Regions from separate parts of the Pseudoalteromonas sp. 0802 genome, predicted to be linked through region 1. Evidence: predicted binding sites of a transcription regulator. Region 1 holds the regulator's gene; the other holds the start of a gene.
The links. The regulator sigma-54, encoded in region 1, starts transcription at its own class of promoters, with help from an activator protein. The targets are predictions, from matches to a motif close to GTTGGCACGNNNNTNGNNT.
Positions count from the first base shown of each region.

Region 2: a site for sigma-54 is predicted at 4,794-4,812, ahead of HUS61_RS08570 (PAS domain-containing sensor histidine kinase). Genes of this name have one in related genera too.

Region 1 is NZ_JABVXE010000025.1:12,074-20,084, forward strand. It holds gene HUS61_RS19455 (YgiQ family radical SAM protein) at 1-1,958, shown strand, start outside; gene mgtE (magnesium transporter) at 1,997-3,355, opposite strand; gene HUS61_RS19465 (HPr family phosphocarrier protein) at 3,567-3,839, opposite strand; gene rapZ (RNase adapter RapZ) at 3,853-4,698, opposite strand; gene ptsN (PTS IIA-like nitrogen regulatory protein PtsN) at 4,699-5,151, opposite strand; gene hpf (ribosome hibernation promoting factor) at 5,155-5,442, opposite strand; gene HUS61_RS19485 (RNA polymerase factor sigma-54) at 5,470-6,966, opposite strand; gene lptB (LPS export ABC transporter ATP-binding protein) at 7,074-7,799, opposite strand; gene lptA (lipopolysaccharide transport periplasmic protein LptA) at 7,796-8,011, opposite strand, start outside.
Region 2 is NZ_JABVXE010000003.1:187,766-195,776, forward strand. It holds gene pseC (UDP-4-amino-4,6-dideoxy-N-acetyl-beta-L-altrosamine transaminase) at 1-528, opposite strand, end outside; gene pseB (UDP-N-acetylglucosamine 4,6-dehydratase (inverting)) at 537-1,538, opposite strand; gene HUS61_RS08555 (flagellin) at 1,732-2,517, shown strand; gene HUS61_RS08560 (sigma-54 dependent transcriptional regulator) at 2,660-4,099, shown strand; gene HUS61_RS08565 (DNA-3-methyladenine glycosylase I) at 4,133-4,720, opposite strand; gene HUS61_RS08570 (PAS domain-containing sensor histidine kinase) at 4,848-5,960, shown strand; gene HUS61_RS08575 (sigma-54 dependent transcriptional regulator) at 5,957-7,360, shown strand; gene fliE (flagellar hook-basal body complex protein FliE) at 7,531-7,863, shown strand; gene fliF (flagellar basal-body MS-ring/collar protein FliF) at 7,884-8,011, shown strand, end outside.

The DNA.
Region 1 (8,011 bases):
TGGGTATTATTGCGCAGCCTGATTGGAATTCAAAAGATGCCTTTATGGCGTTAGGCAAGCCTAACTTATTCTTTGGTGTTACAGCGGGTAATATGGACTCGATGATCAACCGTTATACTGCTGAAAAGCGTATGCGTCATGATGATGCTTACACACCGGGTAATATAGGTGGTAAACGTCCAGACCGTGCGGTGGTTGTATATAGCCAACGCTGTCGTGAAGCTTATAAAGATGTGCCGCTGATTATTGGTGGAATTGAGGCGAGCTTACGCCGTATTGCTCATTATGATTATTGGCAAGAAAAAGTACGCCGCAGCGTATTGTTTGATGCCAAAGCTGACATTCTAATTTACGGTAATGCTGAGCGCCCACTTGTTGAAGTTGCCCACCGTATTGCTGCGGGTGAGTCGGTTGAGACAATCCAAGATATTCGTGGTACTGCGGTTATTCGTAAAGAACCATTACCGGGTTGGCGTGGTAGTGACTCAACTGCAATTGATAAAATTGGTAAGATTGATCCAATTCCAAACCCGTACGGTGCAGATGATGTGGGTTGTAGTAAGTCTGAATTTAAACAAGCGGGAATCGATTTAAGTGCTGAGGCGGCTAAGCCAATCACTATTCAGCCTGCGCGCCCTAAGCCTTGGGAAAAGACCTACGTTAAGCTTCCAGCGTATGAGCAAGTAAGCGTGAATAAACCGCTTTATGCTCATGCCTCGCGTATTTTGCACCAAGAAACCAACCCAGGTTGTGCACGTGCGTTATTTCAACGCCATGGCGACCGTTCTATTTGGGTTAACCCGCCAGCATTTCCACTTGAAACCGAAGAAATGGATGGCGTATTTGGTTTGCCTTATCAGCGCATTCCGCACCCAAGTTACGGTGATGAAAAAATCCCAGCCTATGAAATGATTAAAACCTCGGTGAACATCATGCGTGGTTGCTTTGGTGGTTGTTCTTTCTGTTCGATTACAGAACACGAAGGACGCATTATTCAAAGCCGTTCTGAGCAATCAATTATTGATGAAATTGAGCAAATTCGTGACAAGGTGCCGGGATTTACAGGCGTTATCTCTGACTTAGGCGGACCGACAGCGAATATGTATAAGTTACGCTGTAAGAGCAAAAAGGCAGAGAGCACGTGTCGTCGTTTATCATGTGTTTATCCTGATATCTGTAAGCATATGGACACGGATCACACTCCAACCATTGAGCTTTATAAAAAAGCCCGTGATGTAAAAGGTGTGAAGAAAATTTTGATCGCGTCTGGCGTACGCTATGACTTAGCCGTTGAAGATCCACGCTACGTTAAAGAGTTGGTTACCCATCACGTAGGCGGGTACTTAAAAATTGCCCCTGAGCATACTGAAGATGGACCATTATCTAAGATGATGAAGCCGGGCATGGGTGCTTACGATAAGTTTAAAGAGCTATTTGATAAATACTCAAAAGAAGCGGGTAAAAAGCAGTATTTGATCCCGTATTTTATTTCTGCTCACCCAGGAACAAAAGACGAAGACATGGTGAACATGGCGCTGTGGCTAAAGGCTCATGACTTTAAACTTGATCAAGTACAAAACTTTTATCCATCGCCGATGGCTAATGCAACCACGATTTATCACACAGAGATGAACTCGTTGCGCAATATTAAAAACAATACTGAACAAGTGCCAGTACCAAAAGGTGCGCGTCAGCGTCGCTTACATAAAGCGATTTTACGCTACCACGATCCAGCTGGCTGGCCGATGATCCGCGAAGCTCTAAGAAAAATGGGGAAAGCGAATCTAATCGGTAAAGGGCCAAACTGCTTGGTACCTGAAGAAGGCCGTAATGAAAAAGCGGCGCAGGGTAAAGGTGGAAAAGGCCGTGCGGCACTGACGCGTCACACCGGGTTTAGCCAATTTAAAAAGGCCAATACCAAACCTAGAGTGGGTAAAAATAAGCAGCGCGCAAAGTAAATAGATATAAATACGGCCCTTTAAGGGCCGTTTTTATATTAGATCAATAACCAAGTCGCGGTGCCTAAAAAGGCAAAGATACCAACAATATCAGTGACGGTTGTCAGCACTACGCTCCCTGCAAGGGCTGGGTCAATTTTCATTTTCTTAAGAATTAATGGAATGCTCGCACCCGCAATACCAGCGGCAACAAGATTCATAAACATTGCAAAGGCCAGCACTGCACCGAGTTTAAAGTCCCACTGCCATAGGGCAACCACACCAGCAATTAATATCGACCAAATAATGCCATTCAGTGCGCCAATCGCTAACTCCTTAAGTAATAAGAAGCGTTGGTTGGTTTGGTTGATATGACCAACCGCTATACCACGAATAACCAGAGTTAGGGTTTGGCTACCCGCAACACCCCCCATTGAAGGGACGATACCATTGAGTACCGCTAAAATAGGCAAGATTGCTAAGGTGTTTTCGAAAAAGCTTGCCACAATGGCTGCTAAAAGTGCGGTTAATAAGTTAACCCCAAGCCAAATAGAGCGACGCTGTGAACTTTTTAGCACTGGCGCAAAGGTATCTTCTTCGTCGTCAAGACCAGCGAGGCTAAGCATGCTGTGCTCTGCATCTTCACGGATTACGTCAACGATATCATCGATGGTAATACGACCAAGCAAGTGAGCGTTATCATCCACAACAGGCGCTGAAATCCAGTTGTGACGTTCGAATAGTTGCGCCACATCACTTTCATCCATAGAGATTAGGATTGACTCACAGTCTTCATCCATTAAATCACGAACAATTTTATCTGATGGGCTGGTCAGCAATGTAGTTAATGAAAGCGCACCTAAGAAGCAGTTATGCTTATCAACTACATATAAGTCATCGGTACCTTCTGGTAGCTCACCTCGTAAGCGCAAATAGCGCAGTACAACATCTAGGGTAACGTCAGGACGAATGGTGACCGTATCGCTGTTCATCAAGGCACCGGCTGAGCGCTCTTGATAAGAAAGTGCTTGAGTAGCTCTCTCTCTATCTTGCGAGTCCATGGCACTGACAACGTCTTGATATACGGTATCAGGAAGACTACGTAAAACCTCACCTAAGTCATCGTCGTCCATATCTTCAGTGGCAGCAGCAATGTGCTCAGGCTCCATCTGGGCAATAATGCCAAGACGTACATCTTCAGAGAGTTCTTCTAGAACATCACCACGGACATCTGGATCAACCAGCTGCCAAAGCATACGACGAATTTTATGGGGAGAAGATTCAAGTAAAAGGGCTGTATCACAAGGTGCCGTTTTGGCTAACATACCGCGCACTTGAACAAATTGACCACTATTGAGTGACTTGGTCACTTGTTTGAGTTGTTGTAGTGGGTAATCTTGTTCAAAGGCTTCTGGCATTGGCGTCCTTACAACTGAAAAAAGTTTAAATAGGCTAAGCAAATACAGCATAGTTGCTTTGTAGTGTATTTGCAGAGATATCGTCGCACTGCGATAAATTTATTAAGAGTTTTGTAATTTAGAAAAGCGAGCGATATAAAAGTAGGATATTTAAAGGGAATTTTAAATATCCGAATTAAGTTTACCGTAAACCCTGAAGTCTTAGCAAATGCTATTCTTGCTCGTGGAAGCGTTGTGCAATTAATTCGCCGATTGCCGTTAATGCAGCATCGGCGTCAGGGCCTTCGCACACAACGCGAACTTCTTTACCCTGACTACTTTCAAGTAGCATTAATGCTAACACGCTGTCGCCTTCAGCTTCTTTATCATCTTGATAAAGCGTAATTTTGGCATCAAATTGCAGCGCTAATTGCGCTAAAACAGTAGCAGCACGAGCATGTAAGCCAAGTTTGTTTTGAATTAAAAAGGTATCTTCAGCGTGCATTGTTGGTGCCTAATTAAATGTCTTGTTCGCGGTGGCGAATTTTTACATTAGCATGGCTTTTGGCAAAGCTCTCACCAATTGTTTGCGCTAAGTAAACAGAGCGATGCTGGCCGCCGGTACAACCAATAGCAATGGTCAGGTAACTGCGGTTATTACGCTCTAAATGTGGCAACCAAGTTTGCACAAAGGTTTGTATTTGCCACGTGAACTTTTGCACTATGCTGTGGCTAGCTAGGTAATCTTTTACTGGTTGATCAAGGCCTGTTAGTGGCTTTAAATCAGGTTCCCAGTGTGGGTTAGGTAAAAAGCGTGCATCAAAAACGTAGTCAGCTTCTTTTGGAATACCATGCTTAAAGCCAAACGACATAAAAGTAATAATCAGCTTTTTATCTTTTTTACCTAAAATCTTTTCGCGAATTGATTCTGCTAACTGATGAACACTCAGATCAGTGGTATCAATCATAAAGTCAGCGCGAGTGATCAACACATCAAGCAGGATTTTTTCTTGTTTAATGGCCAGATCAAGCGGCAAAGAATCAATAGATAGTGGATGCAAGCGGCGTGTTTCTGAAAAGCGCTTGATCAGAGTTTGGTCATCACTGTCTAAATAGAATAGTGTTGGGTTTGCGAAACCTGGCAGGTACTCAAGAATATCATTAAATTCTTGCTGCTCTTTCGGTAAGTTACGCACGTCGATGCTGACCGCTATTTTATCGTAGTTATCAGACACACTACGTACGAGCGAAGGCAGTAAATTAACCGGAATATTATCAACGCAATAATAGCCCAAGTCTTCAAGTACTCGTAAAGCGACCGATTTACCTGAGCCTGAGCGACCGCTGATAATTATTAATTCCATTTATGCCTCTGCTGATATGACCTGAAACAGTTGCTGATCGGTAGTAGCACTACGCAGCTGTTTACAAAATTCTTTATCTTTAAGTCTATCAGCAATTGTTGATAAGGTCTTTAGGTGAAGCTGACAGTCACCATCTGGTACGATGAGTGCCACAAAAATATCAACTGGACGATTATCAATTGCATCAAAATTAATAGGGGATTCACTCACTATCACAAATGCATGAGGCTCATCTGCGCCGCTCATTCGGCCATGTGGAATAGCAATACCTCGGCCAATGCCGGTGCTACCTAGTTTTTCTCGGTTGAGTAAAGCATCTAGGATATCTTGTTGCGATAAATGAGGAAGCTGCTGGTGGGCCAGTTCGCTGATATATTCAAGAATTCTTTTTTTGCTATTAAAAAGGACCGCAGCTTTGCTGCAGTCCTGGTTAGTAAGTGAACTTAGTTTCATAATTTAATGTCGAGCTAATTTCTCTTTGTGTTTAATGACTTGGCGATCAAGTTTATCGATCAGTGAGTCAATGGCTGCGTACATATCTTGATGTTCTGTAGAAGCGAACAATTCGCCTCCGTTTACATGTAAAGTTGCTTCTGCTTTTTGGCTTAATTTTTCTACATCTAGAATGACATGAACATTATTAATATGGTCAAAATGCCTTTCTAGTTTTGCAAACTTGGTGTTTACATAGTCTCTTAATGAATCTGTGATTTCTACATGACGACCAGTTAAATTTAGTTGCATAAGCATTTTTCCTTCTATGTAAAACGTCTAAATCAGACTCTTACGCTGATTAGACGGAGGTATTGCTAGAGACTCACGATATTTTGCAATTGTACGTCTAGCTACTTTAATTCCTTGCTCAGCCAATATATCTGCAATTTTGCTATCACTCAATGGTTTAGCTGAGTTTTCTGCAGCGACTAACTTCTTGATTAAAGCGCGTATTGCTGTAGAAGAACACTCACCACCATTTTCGGTGCTGACATGGCTTGAGAAGAAATATTTCAACTCAAAAATACCCCGTGGGGTATGCATATATTTTTGCGTTGTTACCCGTGAAATCGTCGATTCATGCATTTCGACCATTTCAGCAACATCATTTAGCACCATCGGCTTCATTGCTTCAGGGCCATGCTCAAAGAAAGCTTGTTGTTGTTGAACGATACAGTTGGTCACTTTTAATAGCGTATCGTTACGGCTTTCTAAGCTTTTAATAAACCACTTAGCTTCTTGTAAGTGAGAGCGAATAAATTGGCTGTCGCTACTTGATTTTACAGAGCGAGACATCGCCGCATATTGGCTGTTCACTCTAATCTTTGGCATACAGTCTGGGTTTAACTCGACTACCCAGCGACCTTTTACTTTTTTTACTGATACATCAGGTATAACGTACTCAGACTCTTCGCGCACTATGCTATCCGCAGGCTTAGGATTTAAGCTGTGGATTAGTGTCATCACTTCTTTAAGCTCGTTTTCTTTAAGCTTAGTCTTTTTCATCAAAGTTCGATAGTCGCGACTCGCTAATAATTCGATATGCTCAGATAAAACCATTTTAGTTTCAGCTAAATATGGCGTATTAGCATCGAATTGGCGTAACTGAATGCACAGACATTCTTGTAAACTGCGCGCACCAATACCCACAGGATCAAATAACTGAATTCTTTTTAAGACCGCTTCGACTTCATCAAGTTCGATTTCTTCTTCATCGTTATTTTGATTAAAGCTTTCGACTATATCTTCACAGCTTACCGTTAAAATACCTGAGTCATCGATAGCTTCTACAATTGCCACAGCAATCGCTTCATCAGTAGGGCTAAATGGCGTGAGCTGTAATTGCCACATTAGGTATTCATGAAGGGTTTCGGTTGATGCTCCCTGGTAGATAGATTCATCTTCAGGCATTGGCCCTGACGATGTTGAAGGGGCGGCACTCATGTACTCATCCCACGTGACGTCCATTGCTAAGTCATCGCTTACGGTGTCTTTATTGAGAGCATCACTACTTTCTTGCTCGTACTCGCTAGGTGCTTCTTCGGCAGACGCGCTGACTTGCACATCGTCAGGCTCCGCTTTTTGCTCATTCTTGCCGGTGCTTTCTTCATTGTAATCCGCTTCTTCCACTTCAAGCAGGGGATTACTATCAAGCGCTTCTTGAATTTCTTGCTGGAGATCCAATGTACTGAGCTGCAACAAACGAATCGCTTGTTGCAGTTGTGGAGTCATTGTAAGTTGCTGGCCCATGCGCAGCTGTAATGATTGCCTCATGTATCCCTAACAATCCTTTTTAAGTTATCGATAACTGTATAAACACAGTTATCGATTTATTGTCATTGTTATAAGTCTAGCAGATGCTCTAGTCGCTGGCGTAATGGTTACAGCCTGAATTGCTCGCCTAGATATACATCGCGTACAGTTTGGTCTGCTAATACGTGCTCAGGTGTGCCTGATGCAATTAGCTCCCCATGAGAAACAATGTAGGCTTTTTCACAAACATCAAGGGTTTCTCGAACATTATGGTCAGTAATTAGTACACCGATACCACGATTTTTTAGGTGCTCAATAATTTTCTTTATATCTAACACTGAAATTGGATCAACACCAGCAAAAGGCTCATCTAAAAGGATAAATTTAGGATTAGCGGCTAATGCGCGAGCAATTTCTACACGGCGTCGCTCACCACCTGACAGCGCCATACCTTGGCTGTCACGAATGTGTTGAATACTAAACTCATCGAGTAAGCTATTGAGTGTTTCTTCGCGGGTGGTTTTATTTAGATCTTTACGAGTTTCTAAAATGGCCATCAAGTTTTGGTAAACCGTCAACTTTCGAAAAATTGACGATTCTTGTGGCAGATAGCCAATACCTAAACGCGCACGGCTATGCATTGGTAAAAGGGTGATATCGTTATCATCAATACTGATTTTACCTTTGTCGCTAGGTACTAGGCCTACAATCATATAGAAGGTCGTTGTTTTACCTGCGCCATTTGGACCAAGCAAGCCAACAATACTGCCAGCTTCAACTTCAAGACCGACATTTTTAACCACTTGGCGGCCTTTGTAGCTTTTAGCTAAAAGCTCTGCTTTTAATGTGCTCATGGTTGGCCTTTATTATCTTTTTTATTTTCAACAGGCACTAAAATAGTGTGTACACGATCTGTTGAGTTTTCGTCTTTTTCAGCACTGATCAGCTGCTGTGCCATATCATAGGTAATGCTTTTTGCTGTTACTTTTTGACCTGCTTGAGTAACTTCAGCTTCACCATTTAAGGTTAAGAAGCGTTTTGCAACATCATAACGAACTTCTTCTGC
Region 2 (8,011 bases), on a different contig from region 1:
GCCAACAGGCTTATCTTTGTACTTCGCGCCAATAGCATGCGAGGCATCTTCAATAACCTTAAAACCATACTCTTTGGCAAGTGCATTGATTGCTGCCATATCGCATGACTGACCAGCTAAATGAACAGGGATCACGACTTTAGGAAGTTGCTGGCTTTGTTTGGCTAACGTTAGCTTTTCTTGAAGCGCTGCAACAGACATATTGCCTGTTTCAAGGTCGATATCAACAAAATCGATGTCTGCGCCACAATACAGGGCGCAGTTACTCGATGCGACAAAGGAGATTGGCGACGTCCATACAATGTCACCTTTACCTACGCCTAAAGCAAGGCAAGCAATATGTAACGCTGAAGTCGCACTGTTAGTGGCACAGGCATAGTGAGCATCACAATATTCTGCAATGGCACTTTCAAATGCTGGAACAGCAGGACCCTGTGTTAACCAGTCAGACTTTAATACATCAATTACGGCATTGATGTCTTCTTGCGAAATACTTTGTTTGCCGTAAGGAATTACCTTATTCGCCATAATAAATTTTACAATAATGCTTGAACATTGAAGTTTTTAATTTCTTCAATACTCATATATTCAGGGTTATCAAGCGAGTTATACTCGAAACCTTGGGTAACTTTTTTGCCTTTTTCACCAATAGCATTCACAGTAAAATCATTGCTACGACTACTGAATTTTATACCCGGAGCGATAACAAAGTGGTCGCTATATTCGTACGTTTCAAAGCATAAGTCGGCCGGGCACATGACCTCATGTAACTTTTCACCTGGGCGAATACCTATAACCTTAATTGGTAAGTCAGGTGCCATTGCTTTGGCAAGATCAGTAATACGAATTGAAGGGATCTTCGGAACGAAAATTTCGCCACCTAACATACGCTCAAAGTTAGTTAAAACAAAATCAACACCTTGTTGCAGGCTAATCCAAAAGCGAGTCATTTCTTCATGAGTAATTGGTATATGGTCGCGGCCTTGGTCGATAAACTTTTGGAAAATAGGCACAACAGAGCCACGCGAACACACTACGTTACCGTATCTTACTACTGAAAAAGTTGTTTTATGGCCGCCAGCAATATTATTAGCAGCAACAAATAACTTGTCTGATGCAAGTTTTGTCGCACCATATAAGTTGATTGGATTCGCGGCTTTATCAGTCGACAGTGCAATGACTTTTTCTACGTTATTATCAAGGGCGGCGTCAATTACATTCTCTGCGCCATTGATATTAGTTTTGATGCACTCCATTGGGTTGTATTCAGCGGCTGGAACTTGTTTTAATGCTGCTGCGTGAATCACATAGTTCACGCCGCGCATAGCACGGCGAAGCCTTTCTTTATCGCGTACATCACCAATAAAATACCGCATACACGGTTGGTCAAACTCTTGCTGCATTTCAAACTGTTTGAGTTCGTCACGCGAAAAGATAATGATCTTTTTTGGCTTATAGCGTTCTAGAAGCGTTTTGACGTATTTTTTACCGAATGAACCGGTACCACCGGTAATTAAAATTGTTTTATTGTCGAACATAGTGTTACCCGAGTTATTTTTCATTGGCGTTTGATACGCAAAGTGAGAATTTTGACACAATTCTCAGTAATTTAACTATTAACTAATACACTAGCAAGTCAGATGCCAAGTTAATTTATCTAAACCATGGTACAAAGTACAAAATTTGGCAAATTAAGCTATAATTTAAGCAATCGGTTTGTCGGAGGCCGCCATGAAAATTCAATCACCCAATACCGGGTTTTTAAACCAAACTCAGCAAACGGGTAATAAGCTTACTGAGCAACTAGCATCAGGTAAAAAAGTAAACTCAGCGGCAGATGATGCCGCTGCACTGCAAATTATTGATCGATTAACATCGCAGCAAGATGGCTACAGTCAAGCAATTAACAATGCTTACGACGGCATTTCTTACTCGCAAGTAACAGAGTCAAATCTATCAGGTGTGAATGATGCCGTTTCTCGCATACGAGAGCTGTCTATTCAAGCGGGTAATGGTGCGCTCACAGACAGTGATAGGGCTGCACTTCAAGAAGAAGTGTCGCAATTGCAAACGCAAATTTCAGAAACCTTTGAAAATGGAACATTCGGTGGCAAACCTTTATTTGATGGTGAGCAAGTGTCGTTTCAAGTTGGTCCTGATGCTAACACCACACAATCAGTGACGCCATCTGATGGCAGTATTGCTTCAGTTATTGCAGGAATCGATATTTCAACCCAAGCAGGAGCTCAAGCTGCGATTGATATTAGCGACCAAGCTGCTGAGGAAATTAACACCCAAAGAGCTGAGCTAGGCGCTTTTCAAAACACCTTGGCGAGTACGATAAAAGGTTTAGGCAACCAGCGAGAGAACATTGCTGCGAGCCAAAGCCGAATAGAAGATACTGACTATGCAAAAGCTGTGTCTGATCAAGTAGCTAATGATATTTTATCGCAAGCATCGATTGCCTTACGTGGTCAGGCAAATCGTTCAGCCGAATCTATATTAGGTTTACTTTAATTCTTTAGTATTAAATTTTAGTGCTAAGTGACTATTTTTTGGCGTTGATGTCAATAAATTGCCGCTTAGCGCTTGCATCCCTCCTAAACTCGCTTACAATTTAGAAATTAACTAACCTCGTGGTAACTGTGGTTCGCCAATAATGATCTTAATTTTAGACAATAATAATAATCGTGCGATAGGTTTACATGCAGCACTTACCTTCATTGGTGAATCTGCACAATTAGTTGATGAGACTACATTACAGTCTTTTTGTGAAAAACATCAACAGCAAGAATGTATGGTCATTCTTGGTGCTTTACAGCAGCTAAATCACGAGGCTGTGATCAAACAGTTTCCTGCCATTCCGTTTTTATTAATTGGTGAAACACTCAAACCGTTACTAAGCATTGCAAATGTAGTTGGTTTAATTTGTGAGCCATTTAACCATGATGTAACTACTCAGCTATTGCATGATTGTCAGCAATATCAGCGCATGCTACCGGGTGACCATAAACAAGCTAAATCTAACAAATCATTTGATGGTTTAGTAGGTGAAACCGAAGCTGTTAAAGATGTGCGCTTTTTAATTGAGCAAGTAGCAAAAACCGATGCCAATGTGCTGATCTTAGGTGAGTCAGGCACAGGTAAAGAAGTTGTTGCACGCAACGTTCATTTACTCTCTAAACGCAATACCGGGCCATTTGTGCCGGTAAACTGTGGTGCTATCCCGGGCGAACTACTTGAAAGTGAGCTATTTGGCCATGAAAAGGGTGCCTTTACGGGCGCAATATCAGCGCGAAAAGGGCGTTTTGAATTAGCGCAAGGCGGCACGCTGTTTCTAGATGAAATTGGTGATATGCCTTTGCAAATGCAGGTTAAACTACTGCGTGTGTTGCAAGAGCGTAGCTATGAGCGAGTAGGGGGTACTAAGCCTATTCAAGCAGATGTACGCATTATTGCTGCGACTCACCGCAACCTTGAAGAAATGATTGAAAAGGGCGACTTCCGAGAAGACCTTTTTTATCGTTTAAACGTGTTTCCAATTGAAAATCCTTCGCTTAGTGAGCGTGCTGACGACATTCCTCTGCTTTTAAAAGAATTAATGCGTCGTGTGAACGAGCAAAGTGGCACAACGGCCAAATTCACTGAGCGTGCGATTCAAAGCTTAAAAGAGCATGCGTGGCCGGGGAATATTCGTGAGCTTGCTAACTTAGTTGAGCGCATGGTGATCATGTTTCCAGATAAAGTGGTTGATGTGCCAGACCTTCCAGCTAAATATCGTTATATTGAAGTTGAGGCTTATGAGCCTGAGTACCCAGAAGAGTTGATGGAGCGAGATGCTTTCAACGATATTTTCAGTACCGGCTTTAGTGATTATGATGAGGAAGAGCTTGATGTACCAGCAACAACGGCTGACTCAGGTTTATTACCAGATGAAGGAATTGAGCTCAAAGAGTATCTTGCTGAGCTTGAAATCAGCTTAATCAGCCAAGCATTAGAGCGCTATGATTACGTTGTTGCACGTGCAGCAGAAATTTTAGGTGTTAGGCGCACCACACTGGTCGAAAAAATGAAGAAATACAACCTAACGCGCGACTAAGCCGCGTTAGGTTTCTTCCTCGGTTTTATCTCTTTAATATTCACTAATTATCTCAGCTTTTCTAAAGCAATCATTGCTATGGTCATTTACCATGCCACAGGCCTGCATGTGGGCATACACCGTCGTAGGGCCTAAAAACTTAAAACCGCGCTTTTTTAAATCTTTGGCGAATGCTGTTGAGGCTTCAGTAATAGCCGGGTAATCCTCTAATTTATCAAGATCGTTTACCAATGGTTTGCCACCAACAAACTGCCATTGGTAATTTGAGAAACTGCCAAACTCTTTTTGAATCTCAATAAACCGTTGCGCGTTATTGATAGTGGCGGCGATTTTAGCGCGATTACGAATAATACCTTCAAACTGCATTAACCTTTCGACGTCGTCTTCGGTCATTTTGGCAACCTCTTCGACAACAAAGTTTTTGAAGGCACTGCGATAGCCATCACGCTTTTTAAGTATGGTATACCAACTCAGTCCCGCTTGTGCTGACTCTAAGGTTATAAATTCAAATAAGCGGTGATCATCATATAATGGGACCCCCCATTCTTGGTCATGATAGGCCACATAATCTTCTTTGCTGGTATCGAGCCATGGGCAACGACAATGGTGTTCTTTTTGCATTATTCACTCGCGATTGTCATTTTTTTGTCAGTGTTGTTTTGTCTTTAATTTATTGAAATAAAACAAAAATAAATTTGGTACGGATTGTGCATTTAGCTAGGTAGACACGATTTTTTGAGTATCGATTATGGCCTTAGCAAATGTCCTAAAACCACAATTTATCACAGCCAAACAATATAACCCATGCTTACAACAAGAAGAGTATGTGGGTGAGTTGAGTGAGCTGCGCCAACAAGCCAGTTGGTTAGGCCACTTGGTTGATACCATGCCTGCGGGTGTGGTGGTTTTAGATGGCCGAGGCATGATCGCAAAAGCCAATCAAATTGCCATTGATATGCTAGGTGAGCCGCTTGAAGGTGAAAAGTGGTTTAGCGTTATTCAACGTTCATTTCGACCAAAGCAAGATGATGGACATGAAGTATCACTTAAAGATGGCCGATTAATTAAGCTTGATATCACTGCGCTTGCTCCAGAGCCAGGGCAGTTAATTTTAATGACAGATTTAACTGAAACCAGACGCTTACAAAAGCGAGTAGCACATATGCAGCGCTTGAGTGCGCTTGGCAAAATGGTTGCTTCGCTTGCTCATCAGGTCAGAACACCGTTATCAGCTGCCATGCTTTATGCCGCAAATTTAGGCTCAAAGCGATTGCCAGAAAGCTCGCGTGGCAACTTTCATACGAAGCTAATGTCGCGTTTAAAAGATTTAGAAACCCAAGTGAACGATATGCTGTTATTTGCCAAAAGTGGTGAGCAACAAGTTGTCGAAAGCGTTTCAATGCAACAGTTACTTAATGAAGTAAAAGCCGGTGCTGATGCTATGGTTGCACAAAATAACAGTGAACTTAGCGTGAACTTACCAGAACCTGATATTGAAATTATGGGTAATAAAACTGCTCTGGCGAGTGCTATTCAAAACCTGATCCACAATAGTATTCAAATTATTGGCTCTGAGGCTGTGGTAACCCTGAGTGCCGAACGTGACGAAACGAGCGAAAACTGTGTTCGCATCAGTGTCAGTGATAATGGCCCAGGTGTTGATTTACGTCATGCCAACAAATTATTCGAACCTTTTTACACTACCAAAAGCCAAGGCACGGGGCTTGGACTTGCTGTTGTAAGTTCAGTCGCCAATGCGCACCAAGGACGGGTTGAAGTGACTAATAATGCTCATGGGGGAGCATGTTTTAGTTTGATCTTGCCAATTAGTGCAGAACCAATGTCAGCGGAGGCAAAATGAATACTAACTCTATTTTAGTCGTTGAAGACGACGCAGGCTTACGAGAAGCACTGATTGATACCCTTGAAATGTCGGGTATTGATTGCGTTGCTGCAGATAGCGCCGAACAAGCGATGATCTTGCTTAAGCAAAATAGCTATTCATTGGTTGTTAGTGATGTGCAAATGGGCGCTATGAGCGGCCTTGACCTACTACGTAGCATTAAACTTAATTATCCTGAGCTGCCGGTATTAATGATGACGGCCTATGCCACTATTGATGATGCTGTAGAAGCAATGCGTTTAGGCGCGATTGATTACATGGCAAAGCCGTTTGCTCCAGAAGTTCTTCTTAACATGGTGAGTCGTTATTTGCCTGAAAAGGAAAAAGAAACCGATGGCCCAATCGTTGCCGATCCATCAAGTATTAAGCTATTAGAGCTCGCGAGCAAAGTTGCCCGTTCAGATGCCAGTGTCATGGTACTCGGCCCAAGTGGCTCGGGTAAAGAAGTGTTGGCTCGTTTTATCCATGATAAATCAAATCGTAGCGATGCCCCCTTTGTGGCTATTAACTGCGCTGCTATTCCTGAAAACATGCTTGAAGCAACCTTATTCGGTTACGAAAAAGGGGCGTTTACCGGCGCGATTCAAGCCTGTCCGGGTAAATTTGAGCAAGCTCAAGGTGGTACCATCTTACTTGATGAAATTACTGAGATGGATTTAGGCTTGCAAGCTAAATTACTGCGTGTACTTCAAGAGCGCGAAGTAGAGCGCTTAGGCGGTCGTAAAACCATAGAGCTTGATGTTCGCGTACTTGCTACAAGTAACCGAGATTTGAAAGAAGCGGTGAGCGAAAACCTATTTAGAGAAGATTTATATTATCGCTTAAATGTATTCCCGCTAATGTGGAAACCATTAGCAGAGCGTCCTGGCGACATTATTGTATTGGCTGAGCATTTAATAGAGCGTCATTGCCTGAACAGTAAAGAGCCTATTGCTCAACTAAGTGAGGGGGCGAAACAAAAGCTGCTATCGCATGCTTGGCCAGGTAACGTACGAGAGCTTGATAACGTTATTCAACGGGCGTTGATATTATGCGATGGTAATAGTATTCATCAAGATGATGTCTTTATTGAGGAGTTGCTTACGGTGGATATCAAGCCAGTCGCTACGCCACCACACAACGCACCGGTATATCAAGAACAACCTGTTGAAGTTAATTTAGATACCGTGCCACAAGTGAGTGAGCAAGGTAATTACAAAGACGAGCTGAAAGACAAAGAGCATCGTATTATTTTAGAAACCTTAGCGCGCTGTAATGGTAAGCGCAAAGAGGTTGCAGAAACCTTAGGTATTAGTCCGCGCACGTTACGTTATAAACTGGCGCAAATGCGAGACTTGGGTATAGCCTTACCTGCATAAACTCCTTCCAAAAAGTTACTCAAACAAGCTCACATTTTTGTGAGCTTGTTTGCTGTCAAAACTCTGACATGCAAAATTAATGATTCAAACTATTGAATTTGTTGGTTTTATTTTGTGGCACGGTTTGTGCTTTATCAGTGCATAAGTAAACTGCATTGTCAGAGAGTATTATGAAAGTTCAAAACAGCGCATTATTTCAAGAAATGCAAGCTATGGCTTCAGAAGTAGGCCGTAGTAACTCAATTAATAATTTACCAACTCAAACTCAGCCAACATCGTCGGCACAGTTTGGTGATTTACTTACCAATGCACTTGATACAGTGAATGGCTTACAACAAGACGCTAAGCAAAAAGTAACAGCAATGGAAATGGGCGACCGCAGTGTTTCTTTAGCAGACGTAATGATTGCTTCGCAAAAATCATCAGTCGCTTTTGAAGCTACGGTGCAAGTTCGAAATAAACTTGTTGAAGCTTATAAAGAAATCATGAACATGCCTGTGTAACTAGGTAGTGGAGAATTATTGTGGCGCAATCTAATCAATCAACTGATCTAGCCTTAGCAGGCGGCGGTATCGACTCAACCGATACTGATGATCAACAAGAGCAAAAGTCAGGCTACCTAAGTGCCTTAAACGGTGTAGATGTTTTACG